One region of the Fructilactobacillus hinvesii genome, then DNA from elsewhere that is predicted to be linked to it. Evidence: predicted binding sites of a transcription regulator. Region 1 holds the regulator's gene; the other holds the start of a gene.
What was found. Region 1 encodes LexA, which represses DNA repair genes until DNA is damaged. Its sites were predicted from a motif close to CNAACANNTGTTNG; they were not measured.

Region 1 (7,323 bases):
GAGCTACCAGTTGATCAAACGTTGGGCAACGTTCAGCACAGTGTGACCGTCATTCGCGGTGGTGATCAAGTTAACACCATTCCAGATGCGGCTGAATTACTTGGAAACGTCCGCCCCACTTCAGCCTTTGGTAACCAAGCGGTACGGGCTTTACTCCAGCAGACAGTTGATCAGTTAAATGAAACAACAGATTATCAACTGGAGTTACAGGTCATCCATGATTTTTACCCAGTGGAAAGTGATCCGAACGCCTGGTTAGTGCAAAACGCAGTGGCAACGTCACAGGCTAGCTATCCGGATCGTAAAATTCACGCCGGCATTGATAATGGAGCTACCGATGCTAGTGTCTTTGTAAAACAGAATCCCGATCTTCCAGTGGTTGTTTTAGGCCCAGACAAGGCAGGGACTTCGCATCAACGAACAGAACACACCACCATTAGTAGCTTTTTAGCAACCATTAACGTTTATCGCGATTTAGCAACCCGCTTTTTTGCTCAGAACTAAAAAGGAGAGCATCACTAGTCATTGATTAACTAGCGGTGCTCTTCTTGGTTATGTTAATGTTTTTAATTTTTCGTCAACTTGTTGCAGAATAACTCCGACGTTTTGTGGATCTTTTAGATCATAGGTCTGAAGGTCAATTTTCATTTTAGGACTAACGTCATAGTCTGCATACCATTGTCGGTAGGCTTGCCACATCTTGTGATAGTAAGCTTCCAGCTCTGGATTATCATCGAACTGCTCGTAATCACGCCCCCGTTTTTTAATCCGGTACAAGATGGTTGGAAAATCAGCATCTGCATAAACTAAGAGATCTGGTCTTTGTTTGGGCATCTCATTTAATTCACTCATCATGTTATCTAACAGTTTGAGGTAGACGGAGAGTTCGATGTCAGAAATGTTGCCGGCCGCGTTATTTTCCTTAGTAAACAAGGCATCTTCATAAATGGAGCGGTCTAGAACGTTGTTGTCATCAGCAAGCGCTTTTTTGATCATGGAAAAACGCTTGTTCAAAAAGTAAATCTGCAGTAAAAATCCGTATTGTTTGGGGTTTTGGTAGTAAAGGGGGAGAACGGGGTTGTCTCCGACCGGTTCGTAAAATGGTTTCGTTCCAAGGTGTTCGGCAAGCTTGCCCGTTAACGTTGTTTTACCGACACCAATCATTCCAGCAGTAATTATCACCATAAAGAGCTCCTTCATCTATAATAAGATTAGTATAGCACGCCCGTGAATTTCGAGAAAATAGCGGAGTCAGTTTGTGAGTTATGGTATCCTAGTAATAATTCAATTTAGTGATGGTAATTTAATGAAATGGGTGGATATAATCGCAGTTGTCATTGGCTGCTTGATAATGGGCCTTAGTGCTTTTTTCGGTGGCCGACTACGGGTCGGGATTTTTCTGTTAGGTGCTGGGATTGGAATCCAAGCCCTCATCATCCCGCTCGTTGTTTTTGTATGCCAGCGCTATTTTAGCCATCCAGAAAGGGATGAAGAACAACCACATGATCAGTGATATTTGGCAGTTTATGAAGCGCCTGCTGGTGTTCATTTTATTAGTGGGTTTGGTGATTGTAGTTCCCGTGCCAATGCTATTTTTGCAACATTATCATTTTCACACGGGAGTGGTAATCGGAATAGCCGTGGGCTACATCGCTTTGTATTTAATTTCCATTTGGTTAGCCTATAAGGCATACCGATCGGTCTGGCATCAGCCAAACGGTAAATTAACTAAAGCTAATTGGAAATTCATCGTGGTGTCACTGTTTGAAATTTTTGCGGTGGAAATTGTAATTGGAATAGTGGCTCAGTTGTTGCATTTGCCCGCTGGCAGCGAAAATAACCAAATTATTTACCAGCTATTAGCAAGTAACCCCATTATTTTAATTTTGATGAGTTTGGGAATGGTCTTTTTAACGCCCATGCTAGAAGAACTAGTTTTTCGTGGATTTTTAATTCGCGGAGTATTAAGTTGGGCGCCCAGCTGGTTAGCTATGATTATTAGTGGGATTGTTTTTTCTGCGGGACACGCAAGTTCTAACTGGCTCAGCTTTTTGGTTTATGCGGCGATGGGAGTTATTTTAGCACGAGTCTACTTGAAGACTAACCGAATTCAGGATTCCATGACCTTACATTTTCTCAATAATTTATTGGCAACAATTGTGATGGTGATTTCCATTCTGGGAAACGTTCATTAGAGAAAGGATGATCAATATGGACATTACAGACTTTACCTATTACCAAAATTTAAAAAACCGTTTAACCAAGGTTCAGGCCGAAATGCAAGAAGAGCAGGCGGATTATTTAGAGCAGATGGGGAACATGGAACAACTTTACAACGATTATGACGTTGAAACTACTGAACAACTGGCAAACTGTTTGAATCACGGAGATGATGACCAGTTTAGTGCAGAGATTGAAACGGCGTTGACTAGCCATGATCGAGATTTCTTGCTGGAAAATGTGCAGACGTTAAATCCGGCGGAGGCCCAGTTGATGAACTCAATCAAAGCAGAAGCTGATGACGTAGCCACGGAGTTAGCCAAGGTAGAAAAATTTTATCGTGAGTTTGCACTACCAATCTTGGGGCGGCTAGACAATAATCGGATGGTTCGAGTAGAAAAGATTACGACCGCTGGAAATGATAGTGATACGATTGTGGAAATTAATTATTTTTCCACGTTTGACGATTTTAAAGAAGATTTTAACGGGGCGGCATACGTTGGGGAAACAATCGAGCAACGGTTGCAGAATCAAAAACCAATTAGCGTGATTATAACGGAGCAAAATTATCCTAACGAATATGACGTGACGGTAATGACGGCATTAGAGGAGGATTAACATGGTAGATAAGCGTGATTACAAGTATCCGGATACCCAGGCCTATGATCAGGTGATTGAATTTTTAAATGAAAACGGAGTGACCGTGCGTGATATTTCGAAGGTGACGTATAACTTGCAAAAACAGTTTATTAACATTCCCAGCATGGAATACGTTGATAAGATCGTGATTGACGTGTTGCACAAGCGGGAGGTTTTAAACAACGCCCTGGTGGGGATGGAAATTGACCGGTTGGCAACTAATCACCAACTTTCAGAACCACTCCAAAGCATCGTGGAACACGATTTAGGGGTATTTGGGGTCGATGAAACGCTTGCTTTAGGAATTGCTAACATTTACGGTACGATTGGAATTACCAACTACTGTGGCTTAGATACTAATAAGCAAGGCGTTGTTAAAGAACTTGATCAAGAACAATCGCGGGTAACCACCTTTATTGATGATATCGTAGGAGCCGTTGCAGGAGCTGCTTCTGCAAAGATTGCCCACGAAAATTCCTAATTAAAAAAAGGAGCAATGTCAGTGCTGACATTGCTCCTTTTGATTAGTTAATTTCACTGCGGTACAGGCCGACGACTTTCCCCAAAATGGTACAATTATTGAGGATAATGGGAGCCATCGTGTCATTTTCGGGTTGCAACCGGAAATGATCGCTTTCCTTGTAGAAACGTTTACAGGTTGCTTCTCCTTCATCGTTCATTGCAATTACAATTTCACCGTTTTCAGCATTAGGCTGCCGTTTTACGATGACTTGATCACCATCGAGAATACCGATGTTAATCATACTTTCTCCACTAATGGTGAGCATAAAGAGATCGGTTCGTTGTCCCTTTAGTTCGTCTGGAATTGGGAAATAGTCAGTAGCCTCTTGAACGGCTAGGATGGGTTCTCCGGCAGCCACTGTTCCTAACAGGGGCATCTCATTTTCACTAGAGTGGGGTTGAATCCCTAGGGAACGAATTCCGTCTTCAGTGATTTCTAGTGCTCGCGGTTTTGTAGGGTTTTTGGTAATGTATCCTTTTTTCTCTAATCGGGATAAGTGACCATGAACGGTTGAAGTGGAAGAAAGCCCAACGTATTTTCCGATTTCTCGGACGGTCGGGGGATAGCCGTGATCAAGAACATTATCATAAATGAACTGTAAAATTGCTTGTTGCTTTGGGTTTGACTGCGAAGACATGTGAACACCTCAAATTCGTTTAGTAGCAATGATTTTAGCGTACCATAAAAATGATAGTTTGCAAACGTTAGTTCGCCTGGTTTCTATTTTATTATTGTTGATTTCATGCTATCATTAAGGAAAACTAAAAAGGGAGTGGCAAAATGGCTGATGATGAAAAGTTAAAAGAGCTAATTCCACGAATTAACGAACTAGCTAACAAGGCCAAGGCAGAGGGATTAACTGATGCAGAAATGGTCGAACAAGAAAAATTACGTAAAGAATACTTGAAACGGTTTAAATCTAACTTCCGGACGCAATTGGAAATGACCCAACTGTACGATAAGGATGGTAATGAAGTAACGCCTGAACCAGTGAAAGAGGTTCAACGCAAAAAGAATCTGCGTGACGATTAAACACTAACTATTCGGAAAGAAGGAAATTAGATTGGCAACTTGGATTTGGATTTTACTTGTAATTTTAGCCCTTGTAGCAGGAGCAGCAGGAGGTTTTTTCATCGCGCGAAAGTACATGGAAAAGTACCTCAAGGATAATCCGCCAATTAACGAAGAACAATTAAAAGCGATGATGTTACAAATGGGACAAAAGCCATCTAAGAAGAAGTTGAATCAAATGATGTTGGCGATGAAACGCAACGCTAAATAAAGAAAAAACCACTATTTAGTGGTTTTTTTCTTAGGATCTTGATAGACATAATTAGGATTAATTTCGTTATCTAATTTAGTGAAAGCGGCGGCCATTTGGGTTTCAATTTTGGCCTGCTCTTCGTCGTTTAGTTTGTTGTCTTTGCCAACGTAAATGGGATCACCAAAGTTAATGTGAACTCGTTTACGGAAAAAGACTTGTTTGAGGGTTAAGGGTCCTTGGTACACAACGGGTACCATTGGAACTTGAGCCATTTTAGCAATTAAAGCAGCTCCACCCTTTAATTTGGTTGAATGTCTAGTTCCGGACGGAAAAACAACTACGGATAAGTTGGTTTTTTTAAGAATCTTGATTGGTCGTTTAACCACCGAAATTCCAGGATTTTGTCGGTTGACTGGTTCAACGTTACATTTTCTTAGGCCCCAGGCGACAATAGGATTTTTAAACAGTTCCTTTTTAGCTAAAAAATAGAAGTGTTTGGGGAGTAGCACGGTAGCAAAGAACAGCATGTCAAACCAAGTTCGGTGGGGAGCAATTAAAACGTAGTTGCCCTCTGGAACGCGATTTTGGTGTTGAACGTCCGGTCTGCCATTAAAGATGATAATGATCCATTTGATAATTGAGAAAGCAAACGAATAAAACAAGCTTCTCATCCTTTCTATATTCAATCTAAAATAAGCCTTCAATAGTATACCATGTTTTGCAAGCAAAAATGATTAGGAGAAAATTGATGAAAGAAGTAGGTCTGCGTCCCGGCGAACGAATTGATCGGTTGTATAGCAACCACATTCAGATTATTCAAAGCGATGAGGTGTTTGCATTTTCGCTAGATGCCGTTTTATTGGCTGCCTTTGCAGACGTTAAACGTAGTGCTAAAGCCCGGATCGTGGATTTGTGTGCTGGAAATGGAGCAGTGGGGCTCTTTTTGAGTCAGAAAACGCACGGACAGATCACAGAAGTAGAAATTCAAGCACGGTTATGTGACATGGCACACCGAAGCGTGCAATTGAACCAGTTAGAAAAACAGATTGCCGTTGTCCATGCTGATTTAAAGGATAGTTTACAGTACTTTGCAAAGGAATCGGTTGATGCGGTGACTGTTAATCCACCGTATTTTCCTGTGCAAGCGACTAGTAAGAAGAATCCGAATCCGTACCTAGCAATCGCTCGGCATGAATTAAAAACTAACCTAGATGAGGTAATCGCAACTGCGAGTGCGCTTTTGAAAACCGGAGGGAAACTTTTTTTGGTGCACCGACCGGACCGGTTACCGGAAATCTTAGCCAAGTTACAAGCGAACCGTTTGGCCCCAAAGGAACTTCAATTTGTTCAACCACGAGCTGATCAAGATGCAAACATGGTGTTGATTGCTGCACGCAAGGACGGACAAGTAGCGGGGCTGAAGGTTAAACCAACCATCGTCGTTTACGATGAAGGTGAGTATACCCCTCTAATTCAGGAGCTTTTGTATGGCAACCGCTAAGCAATTTTATTTTTATGTGTTACTCTGCGAAGATGGTTCTTTTTATGGTGGGTTTACGACAGATGTGGCTAAACGGTTTCATACTCATCAACTGGGCCAAGGTGCTAAGTATACGAAGGTACACCGCCCCTTGAAAGTTCTATATACTGCTACCTTTGATACCAAACGAGCTGCACTACAAGCCGAGTACCAATTTAAACACCAGTCACGTTCTCGAAAAGAACAATATTTACGCGCTCGGGGAATTTTACCAGCTCAGTGGAATTTGCCGGACAACTAGGTTGTTTTTTACTGGTGATGCTTGTATAATATAAAACGGTGTTAAATTACTAATACACACCCAAAACGTTTTTCCTAGCAGTGCTCAGTTTGAGTTCTAGGAATAATTTTGGGGAGGAAAAACTATTTTAATGGAGGCTAATTATGGCTGTAGTTACAATGAAACAATTATTGGAAGCTGGGGTTCACTTTGGACACCAGACCCGTCGTTGGAATCCTAAGATGGCTAAGTACATCTTTACCGAACGGAATGGGATTTACATCATCGACTTGCAAAAGACGGTTAAGCTTTTGGGAGTTGCTTACAACTTCATGAAAGATTCCGCTGCTGATGATGCTGTGGTTTTATTCGTAGGAACCAAGAAACAAGCTCAGGACTCTGTGGAAGAGGAAGCTAAACGAGCTGGTGCATTCTACGTTAACCACCGGTGGTTAGGGGGAACTTTAACTAACTGGAACACCATTCAAAAACGGATCAAGTACTTAAAAGACTTGAAGAAGATGGCTACAGATGGAACTTTCGAACGGCTTCCAAAGAAAGAAGCTTCATTATTAGCTAAGCAAACTGAAAAGCTGGAACGTTTCTTGGGTGGGATTGAAGACATGCCTAAGGTTCCAGATGTAATGTTCATTGTGGATCCACACAAAGAACAAATTGCTTTGAAAGAAGCTCAAAAACTGAACATTCCAGTAATTGCAATGGTTGATACTAACACTGATCCAGATGGAATTGACTACGTAATCCCATCAAATGATGATGCCATCCGGGCGATCCGGTTGATTACTTCTACGATGGCTGACGCTATCATCGAAGGTCGTCAAGGTGAAGATGATGTTAGTGAAGCATCCTTCGAACAAAGTGACGAAGCACCTGCTTCTGAAAACGAAGAATAATTA
Region 2 (7,323 bases), 510 kb from region 1:
CTAAATCTGATTAATTAGTTATGAAATGACTGACTCGCCGTCAGCGATATTTAATATATCAAGTTCAGTCCTCTGCGTCAACCCCTTTGGTGCAAAAAGGTCAATTTAGTTATCTTGATCCACATACAGTTCAATTCCTGCATCCGGATGCTGTTTTAGATACAGCTTCGTAAACTCATCCACAGCCTGGTGATCCTGCATGTTAATGCCCTCGCGACGCATTGCGGTAATTAAATCTCGATAGAATTGATCAAACTTGGGATTATACAGTGATTTTAAGCCCTTGGCGTTAATGTTTACCCAGTCAATCAAATGGTTGGCATTGGGGAGCTGATTTTGACTACCTAGGTATCCAAATAGTTTTTTGAGAGCAAACGGGATTAAGTCATAGAGAGCCTGCGTCTGCTCGTCTTCTTCCAATAAGACAACAAACCGTGAAAACATCACATCCCCCACCAGCTGATCGTCCCATTGGCTAGGTTCCTTTCCCATTCCAACCACCGCAATCTCTACGAAGCTATCAATGATGGTGGCTAAATCTTCTCGTTTAGCGTCACTCAATTGTGCCACGTCAGGTTCCTGATTAATCTGTTCTAACCAATGATCAATCTCTTGACCAACTGCTTGAAATCGTTGCATTTTATCCATATAACTACCATCCTTTCGTCTCATCAATTATACTATCAAAAGTGCTCTCGATATAATAGACAATCAAATTAATTCACCAAGGAGTGAGATCGTGAAAAAAATTGCAGTAATTAGTGCCAAACGAACCCCGATTGGTAAAATCAACGGTCAGCTCAGCCAACTAACTTCAGTCGAACTGGGGACAATTGTGACTAAGGCCGTGTTAGAAGATAGTGGACTAACTGCCAGTCAAGTTGACCAAGTCATCTTTGGAAACGTCATTCAAGCCGGTGGTGGTCAAAACGTTGCCCGCCAAATTGAGCTTAACAGTGGCATTCCGGCCAGCAGTACGGCCTGTACCATTAATCAAGTTTGTGGTTCTGGAATGAAAGCCGTTCGAATGGGACAAACCGCCATTCAAACCGGTGACTGTGACGTTGTCATCGTTGGAGGAACGGAAAGCATGTCCAACGCTCCCTACCTAAACCGACAGGTCCGCGGTGGTCATCCGTTTGGCAGCTTCGAACTAGAAGACAGCATCGAAAGTGATGGTTTAAACGACGCTGACAGCCACCAACCCATGGGTACCACCGCTGAAACGGTCGCTGATCAGTTTAACGTCTCCCGCGCAGAACAAGATCAATTTGCATTACGATCACACCAACAAGCTGCACGGGCCACTGAACAGCAAGCATTTGCCGACGAAGTGGTCCCCATTACCATCAAGAACAAGAAACATACCGTCACCATCACCACTGACGAAACAATTCGAACTGATACAAGCTTGGAGAAACTGGGAAAGTTACGCCCCGCCTTTGCTCAAGACGGAACGGTAACCGCCGGGAATGCCGCTAGCCTCAACGATGGCGCCTCTGCCCTCGTACTAATGTCGGTAGAAAAAGCAACCGAACTGGGCTTAACTCCCGAAGCCATCCTAGATGACTATGCCGAAGCGGGCTGCGATCCCCAAATCATGGGCTATGCTCCCTACCACGCCGTCACCAAACTTCTTGGCAAAACAAACGAAACCATTGATGACTTTGATCTAGTCGAATTAAACGAGGCCTTTGCTTCGCAAAGTGTAGCCGTAGCAAGAGATCTCCACATTGATCCCGCCAAACTGAACATCTCTGGAGGAGCAATTGCCCTGGGTCATCCATTGGGAGATTCCGGCGCCCGGATTTTGACTACCCTAATCCACAATCTGCACCGCACGGGCAACCAACGAGGGCTTGCCACTCTTTGTATCGGTGGGGGAATGGCAATGGCCTACAGTCTCCATTTACCGCAGTAACAATCTTAGTTGTCATCAGCACCACAATTCTTTATAATGGAAAATCGTTGACTTAAAATAGTAAGGGAGTGTTTGATTATGACTTGTATTTACATTCGTAAAGCAACTGAAAAGGACTTAGATGACATCAGCGAAATCATTAACGCTGGAAGAGGATTCCTCAAGGAGCAAGGGATTGACCAATGGCAAGGGTCATACCCGTCTCGAGACGACATTAAACGCGACGTTGATAACGGAATCGCCTACGTCTTAGAAGTAGATGGCAAGGTTGCCGGTTCCGCAACGCTACACCTGGGCATCGACCCTGACTACCTGGAAATGGAAGAAGGAGAATGGGAACACGGTTCTGAAGCTCACTACTCTGCCATTCACCGGGTTGCGGTTTCTAACAACTACCGCGGTCAAGGCCTTGCTTACAAATTAATTAGTGGGCTCCTCACCATTTCAAGCCTACTTGGGTTTAAAGACGTCAGAATCGACACTCATCCGAAAAACGAAGGGATGCAACACATCATCTTAGCTAGCGGTTTTACTAAACGGGGAATTATCCGAACTAAGATTGAAGAAGACGACCGCTTCGCTTACCAAATCGAATTACACTAGGAGAAAATCACAATGGGAACCTCAGCAGTAATGTGGAAACTGATTATTATGGTTAGCACGGCCCTTCTGGTGACTGCCGCGGCTTTAATTTGGGTCTTAACCCATCAACCGCGCACGCAACCGGTCCGCTTAATCATTCTCATCATTATTTTGCTTGCGTTACTGCTGCTGTGGTTCACATTAGTCCTCTAAACGAAAAGCTTCGAAAACTAAATTTAGTTTTCGAAGCTTTTTTAGTTAGTTTACAAAAAGGTGGCTACATCACCAGCCGAATTAAGGCCAGCGAAATCACCCCGACCGCCACAATTACCAACAGATTTTTACTGACCACTGCAGCAATTACCGTCGGCACGGACGAAATCAGGTTCGGCCAGTCTAAACTTGGCAACTGGCCCAGGTGTTGGTGAAACAATCCGGTAAACCAGAGGGCTGCCATGATTACCACCGGAACAAAGCTTAAAAATTCCACCGCAGCCATTGGCAATTCAAATCGTTTTAAAAGCAGAAATGGAAGCACCCGATTCAACCAGGTTACTAATCCACAGCCCACAATAACTAGGAGCACAAATTCAAAAGAAGGCATTTTTTAACACCACCCCCAGTCCGCAACCCACCAGCGTTACGATAATTAACAACAAGTTGCTGGGAATAAAAATCAAGCCAACGTAGGTTAAGGCAAGGGTCAGCAGGATCATAATCACCTGTAGCCGCCGGTCAATCGTTCGATCAGCCGCTACCTGTAAATACAGTAAACCGATGAACATGGCCAAGAAGGCAAAATCCAAACCAAAGCGGTTGGGATTCGGAATTAAACTCCCTAGGGAGCCACCAATTCCTGAGGAAATAATCCAGGTTAAATAGGCAACTACGTTTGCAGTATTCAACCAATCAAAGGATAACTGGCGCTTGGTGTAATTCAATTTGTTCATGCTTAATGCAAAGGTTTCATCCGTTAGTAACGAACCAATGATGACGTTGCGCAGTAACGACTCCTTCTTCATGACCGGCGCCACCGTCATTCCCATCAGCAACATTCGGGCCGACAACAAAAACACCGATAACACGATGGCAGAAAAGGAACTTCCAGAGACCAGCATGCTCACAATCACAAATTGTGCTGCCCCAGAATAGGTAATGGCTGACATGAGCACAATGATCAAGACGTTCAGTCCAGCGGCTTTAGCCACGATCCCAAATGCAAGCCCCACCCCAATGTAACCAGAGAGGGTGGGAATGGTATCTTTAAACCCGGCACCGGCGCTTAAATCATTCTTCACAGACTATACCCCTCCTTGCTCGGATTGGCCGTCTGCCGTTTTAGAATGACGGGCTCCGTAGAAGATGTAAATTAATACCCCGATCACAAACCAGCAGAGGGTCAAGATTTTAGCATCGTTACTTAATTCCCAAAAGATTACGAACGAAATCAGAGCTGAAAGTGCTGGTAGGACCGGGTACAATGGCATCCGAAACTTTGGAACCGGCAGATCCTTCCCCTCACGCGGTCGCAGAGCATAAATTCCTAGAGACACGAACATGAAAGAAATCAACGTTCCGGCTGAAACCAAGTTGGCTAGGAACGTAAACGGTAGCATTGCTCCGACTACTACGGCAGCCACCGTAACCACGAGCAGCGCGTTGGCAGGATTGTGCTTCTTGTTAACCCGACCTAATTTGCGGGGTAATAGTCCATCCCGACCAAAGGCATACACTAACCGGGAACTAGCTAGTTGAGTCCCAATTAGCGAGGCAAAAATCCCAACAATTGCTACCAACGACAGCATGTTTGCCGTCAGCAGATGGCCAGTGTGGCGCAAGGCCCAGGCTGATGGTTCGGCATTTCCAGCGTAAGTGCTGTACTTAAACATTCCCACCAGAACCAGGGAAACCCCCACAAACAGTAAACTTCCAATGATCAACGTCCCTAAAATTCCTCGAGGCATGTTCTTGCCTGGATCCTTTGTTTCGGCGGTATTAGAAGCAATCACATCAAAGCCCCCGTATGCCACAAAGACCTGGGCTGCTCCAGCCAGAATTCCAGTAAAACCACCAAAAGCGGTCCCCGGACGGTGCGCCGGGATAAACGGGTGGTAGTTAGCGGGGTGAATGGCCGTTAATCCCACCACGATGAACATTACCACCACGGCAACCTTTAAGATCACCAACAGGTTTTCAAGCTTATTAACTCCCGCCATTTTCCGACTCAATAATAAACTTACTAAGATGATGGAAAGCGCCGCAAATACGTCAAAAAAGCCTCCCGTTTTCGGGTTGTATCCAGACGCTAGATACGCTGGGAGATGGAAACCAAACTCCCCTAAAAATCCCTGGACGTAAGCTGACCAGCCGGATGCCACAAAGGTAATTGCCAAAAAGTATTCAGACAGCATCAACCAACCGGCAATCCAACCAAAACCTTCTCCAAACAACACACTAATCCACGAAAAGGCCGACCCGGCAACTGGTAAAGTAGCAGCCATTTCAGCATAAGCTAACGCCGCTAGTCCCGCACCGATTCCCCCCACCAAAAAGGCAAGGGCCACCGCTGGTCCCGTGTGTTCTGCCGCTACAATTCCAGGCAAGGTAAAAATGGCGGTTCCAACCACCATTCCCAAGCCCAGCCCCAGCAAATCCTTCGTGGTCATATGGGGTTCTAAGCGGGAATCTTGATCAATTAATCCCTGTGCCGAAGCTTTTCGGGTCAATCGTTCCCAAATTTTATTCATCCTAAAAACCTCCTTTAGCAAACTAGTTTAATTATTGATTCATTATAATGGTTAATTTTTTGCAAAGATACACCTTTCTCAAAATAAGTTATAATTAACGAAGCCCACGCGAAATCATTTTCACCAAATCGGCTTCATTAAAGAACCGTTTTGGGTTGGAATTTCGTACTTAATAGCGTAGAATAATTATTATTGAGGAACCAAACATATGTTCACATTGAACAGAAAGGGTGCTTTGAATGGCCACAAATTCAAAAAAGAGCGCACAAGATGCTCGTCAAGCCGAACTTGACAAAGCTTTAAAGCAAATTAAAAAAGAATTCGGAACTGGTGCCATCATGCGGATGGGTGAATCACCAAGCTCCAACGTTGAAGCCATTTCCACGGGGATTTTATCCTTAGACATTGCCCTTGGAATTGGTGGTTTCCCCCGCGGCCGGGTGGTTGAAATCTTTGGAGCAGAATCGTCTGGGAAAACGACGATTGCCCTCCAGGCCGTCGCCGAATTACAGAAAAACGGCGGGACCGCGGCTTATATTGATGCCGAAAATGCGATGGATCCCGAGTACGCAAAGGCACTGGGCGTTAACATCGATGACTTGCTTCTTTCCCAACCGGGAACTGGTGAAGAAGGACTGCAAATTGCGGATGCCCTAATTGGTTCCGGTGCAATTGACCTAATCGTAGTTGATTCCGTGGCGGCGCTTGTTCCAAAGTCTGAAATCGAAGGTGATATTGGCGATTCCCACGTGGGACTACAAGCGCGTCTAATGTCTCAAGCCCTCCGGAAACTGACGGCCAACATTAACAAAACCAAAACCGTAGTGATTTTCATTAACCAACTGCGAGAAAAAGTGGGAGTAATGTTTGGTAATCCCGAAACCACTCCTGGTGGTCGGGCTTTGAAGTTCTACTCCAGCATTCGGCTACGGGTCAGCGGAAGTAAGCAGTCCAAAGATGGTCAAGAAATCGTCGGAAAAGAGACTAAGATTAAAGTGGCCAAAAACAAGGTTGCTCCGCCCTTTAAGACGGTTGACACGTTGATGAGTTTTGGTCACGGAATTGAACCAGTCGCTGACATGGTAAACCTGGCCGTAGAAAAAGACATCATTAACAAGTCTGGATCCTGGTATTCCTATGGTGAAGAACGCTTAGGCCAAGGATTAAATAAGACCGTTGCAAATCTAAAAGAAAAACCAGAACTAGTGGATGAATTAACCCACAAGGTTCGGGTGGCTTACGGAATTGAAAAAGAAGAACCCCAAGCCGCAACAGATGCACAAGCGGAAAATGAAAAAAACACAACCCCAACTACGGACGACACTGCTAAACCGAGTGAAACTGATTTAGACGTTTAACCAACTTAAAAGAGACACTTTTCGAAAAAGTGTCTCTTTTTTTAATGAAAATGGGGAAGTAAATGATGTCGCTGCAGCTGAGCCGCAATTAGGGAAACGACGATGGCCTTCACCGCATCCACTGGTAAAAAGGCGACACTACTAATTAAAACTTGGACGAAAGACAATCCACTTTGACAAACAAGATACGCTGCCCCAACGAGGTTCATCAAGACCATTCCTCCCACTAAGTTGGCAATTAAAAAGACCCAAAAACGGGGGCGTCTAGCCAAGTGATCAACTAGCCATCCGATTGCATAAGCACAAAAGGGCCAACTGATTAAATACCCAGCGGTGGGACCAAAGAAAACGCCGAACCCACCCCGAAAACCAGCTAACAGTGGGAGTCCTACGGCAACTAACAGCAAGAAGAGAGTCACGCTCCAAAAACCGAGTTTGCGTCCCAAACAAGATCCCGCCAGCATGATCCCGGCCGTTTGAAACGAAATGGGCACCGGTAAAAAGGGAATCGTAATCAACGGAATTAATCCGAGACACGCAATGATGGCAATCATTAACGCGCAGTAAGTCAGTTCTTTTATTCTCATAAATGTTCCATCCTTTACACATAGTTGGTTTAATTGTGCCAAACCTGGAGCAAATTGCCCACCTGATTGATAACATTGCCGTGCTACTGCCCTTTTGCGCCGAACAGTTTCCTCTAAATGTCACTTTT

Region 2: recA (recombinase RecA) is a predicted target of LexA. The motif match lies at 5,452-5,465, and genes of this name have one in related genera.

The regions. Positions count from the first base shown of each region.
Region 1 is NZ_CP097118.1:852,134-859,456, forward strand. Features, by position in the region: gene M3M39_RS04235 (ArgE/DapE family deacylase) at 1-504, shown strand, start outside; gene M3M39_RS04240 (deoxynucleoside kinase) at 553-1,185, opposite strand; gene M3M39_RS04245 (CPBP family intramembrane glutamic endopeptidase) at 1,503-2,195, shown strand; gene M3M39_RS04250 (hypothetical protein) at 2,212-2,838, shown strand; gene M3M39_RS04255 (phosphatidylglycerophosphatase A family protein) at 2,840-3,340, shown strand; gene lexA (transcriptional repressor LexA) at 3,384-4,019, opposite strand; gene M3M39_RS04265 (DUF896 domain-containing protein) at 4,163-4,414, shown strand; gene M3M39_RS04270 (YneF family protein) at 4,446-4,664, shown strand; gene M3M39_RS04275 (lysophospholipid acyltransferase family protein) at 4,676-5,317, opposite strand; gene M3M39_RS04280 (tRNA1(Val) (adenine(37)-N6)-methyltransferase) at 5,395-6,147, shown strand; gene M3M39_RS04285 (GIY-YIG nuclease family protein) at 6,134-6,427, shown strand; gene rpsB (30S ribosomal protein S2) at 6,571-7,320, shown strand.
Region 2 is NZ_CP097118.1:337,883-345,205, reverse strand. Features, by position in the region: gene M3M39_RS01650 (hypothetical protein) at 106-648, opposite strand; gene M3M39_RS01645 (thiolase family protein) at 740-1,921, shown strand; gene M3M39_RS01640 (GNAT family N-acetyltransferase) at 2,000-2,524, shown strand; gene M3M39_RS01635 (hypothetical protein) at 2,537-2,716, shown strand; gene M3M39_RS01630 (AzlD domain-containing protein) at 2,781-3,107, opposite strand; gene M3M39_RS01625 (AzlC family ABC transporter permease) at 3,094-3,801, opposite strand; gene M3M39_RS01620 (APC family permease) at 3,805-5,250, opposite strand; gene recA (recombinase RecA) at 5,490-6,608, shown strand; gene M3M39_RS01610 (biotin transporter BioY) at 6,650-7,195, opposite strand.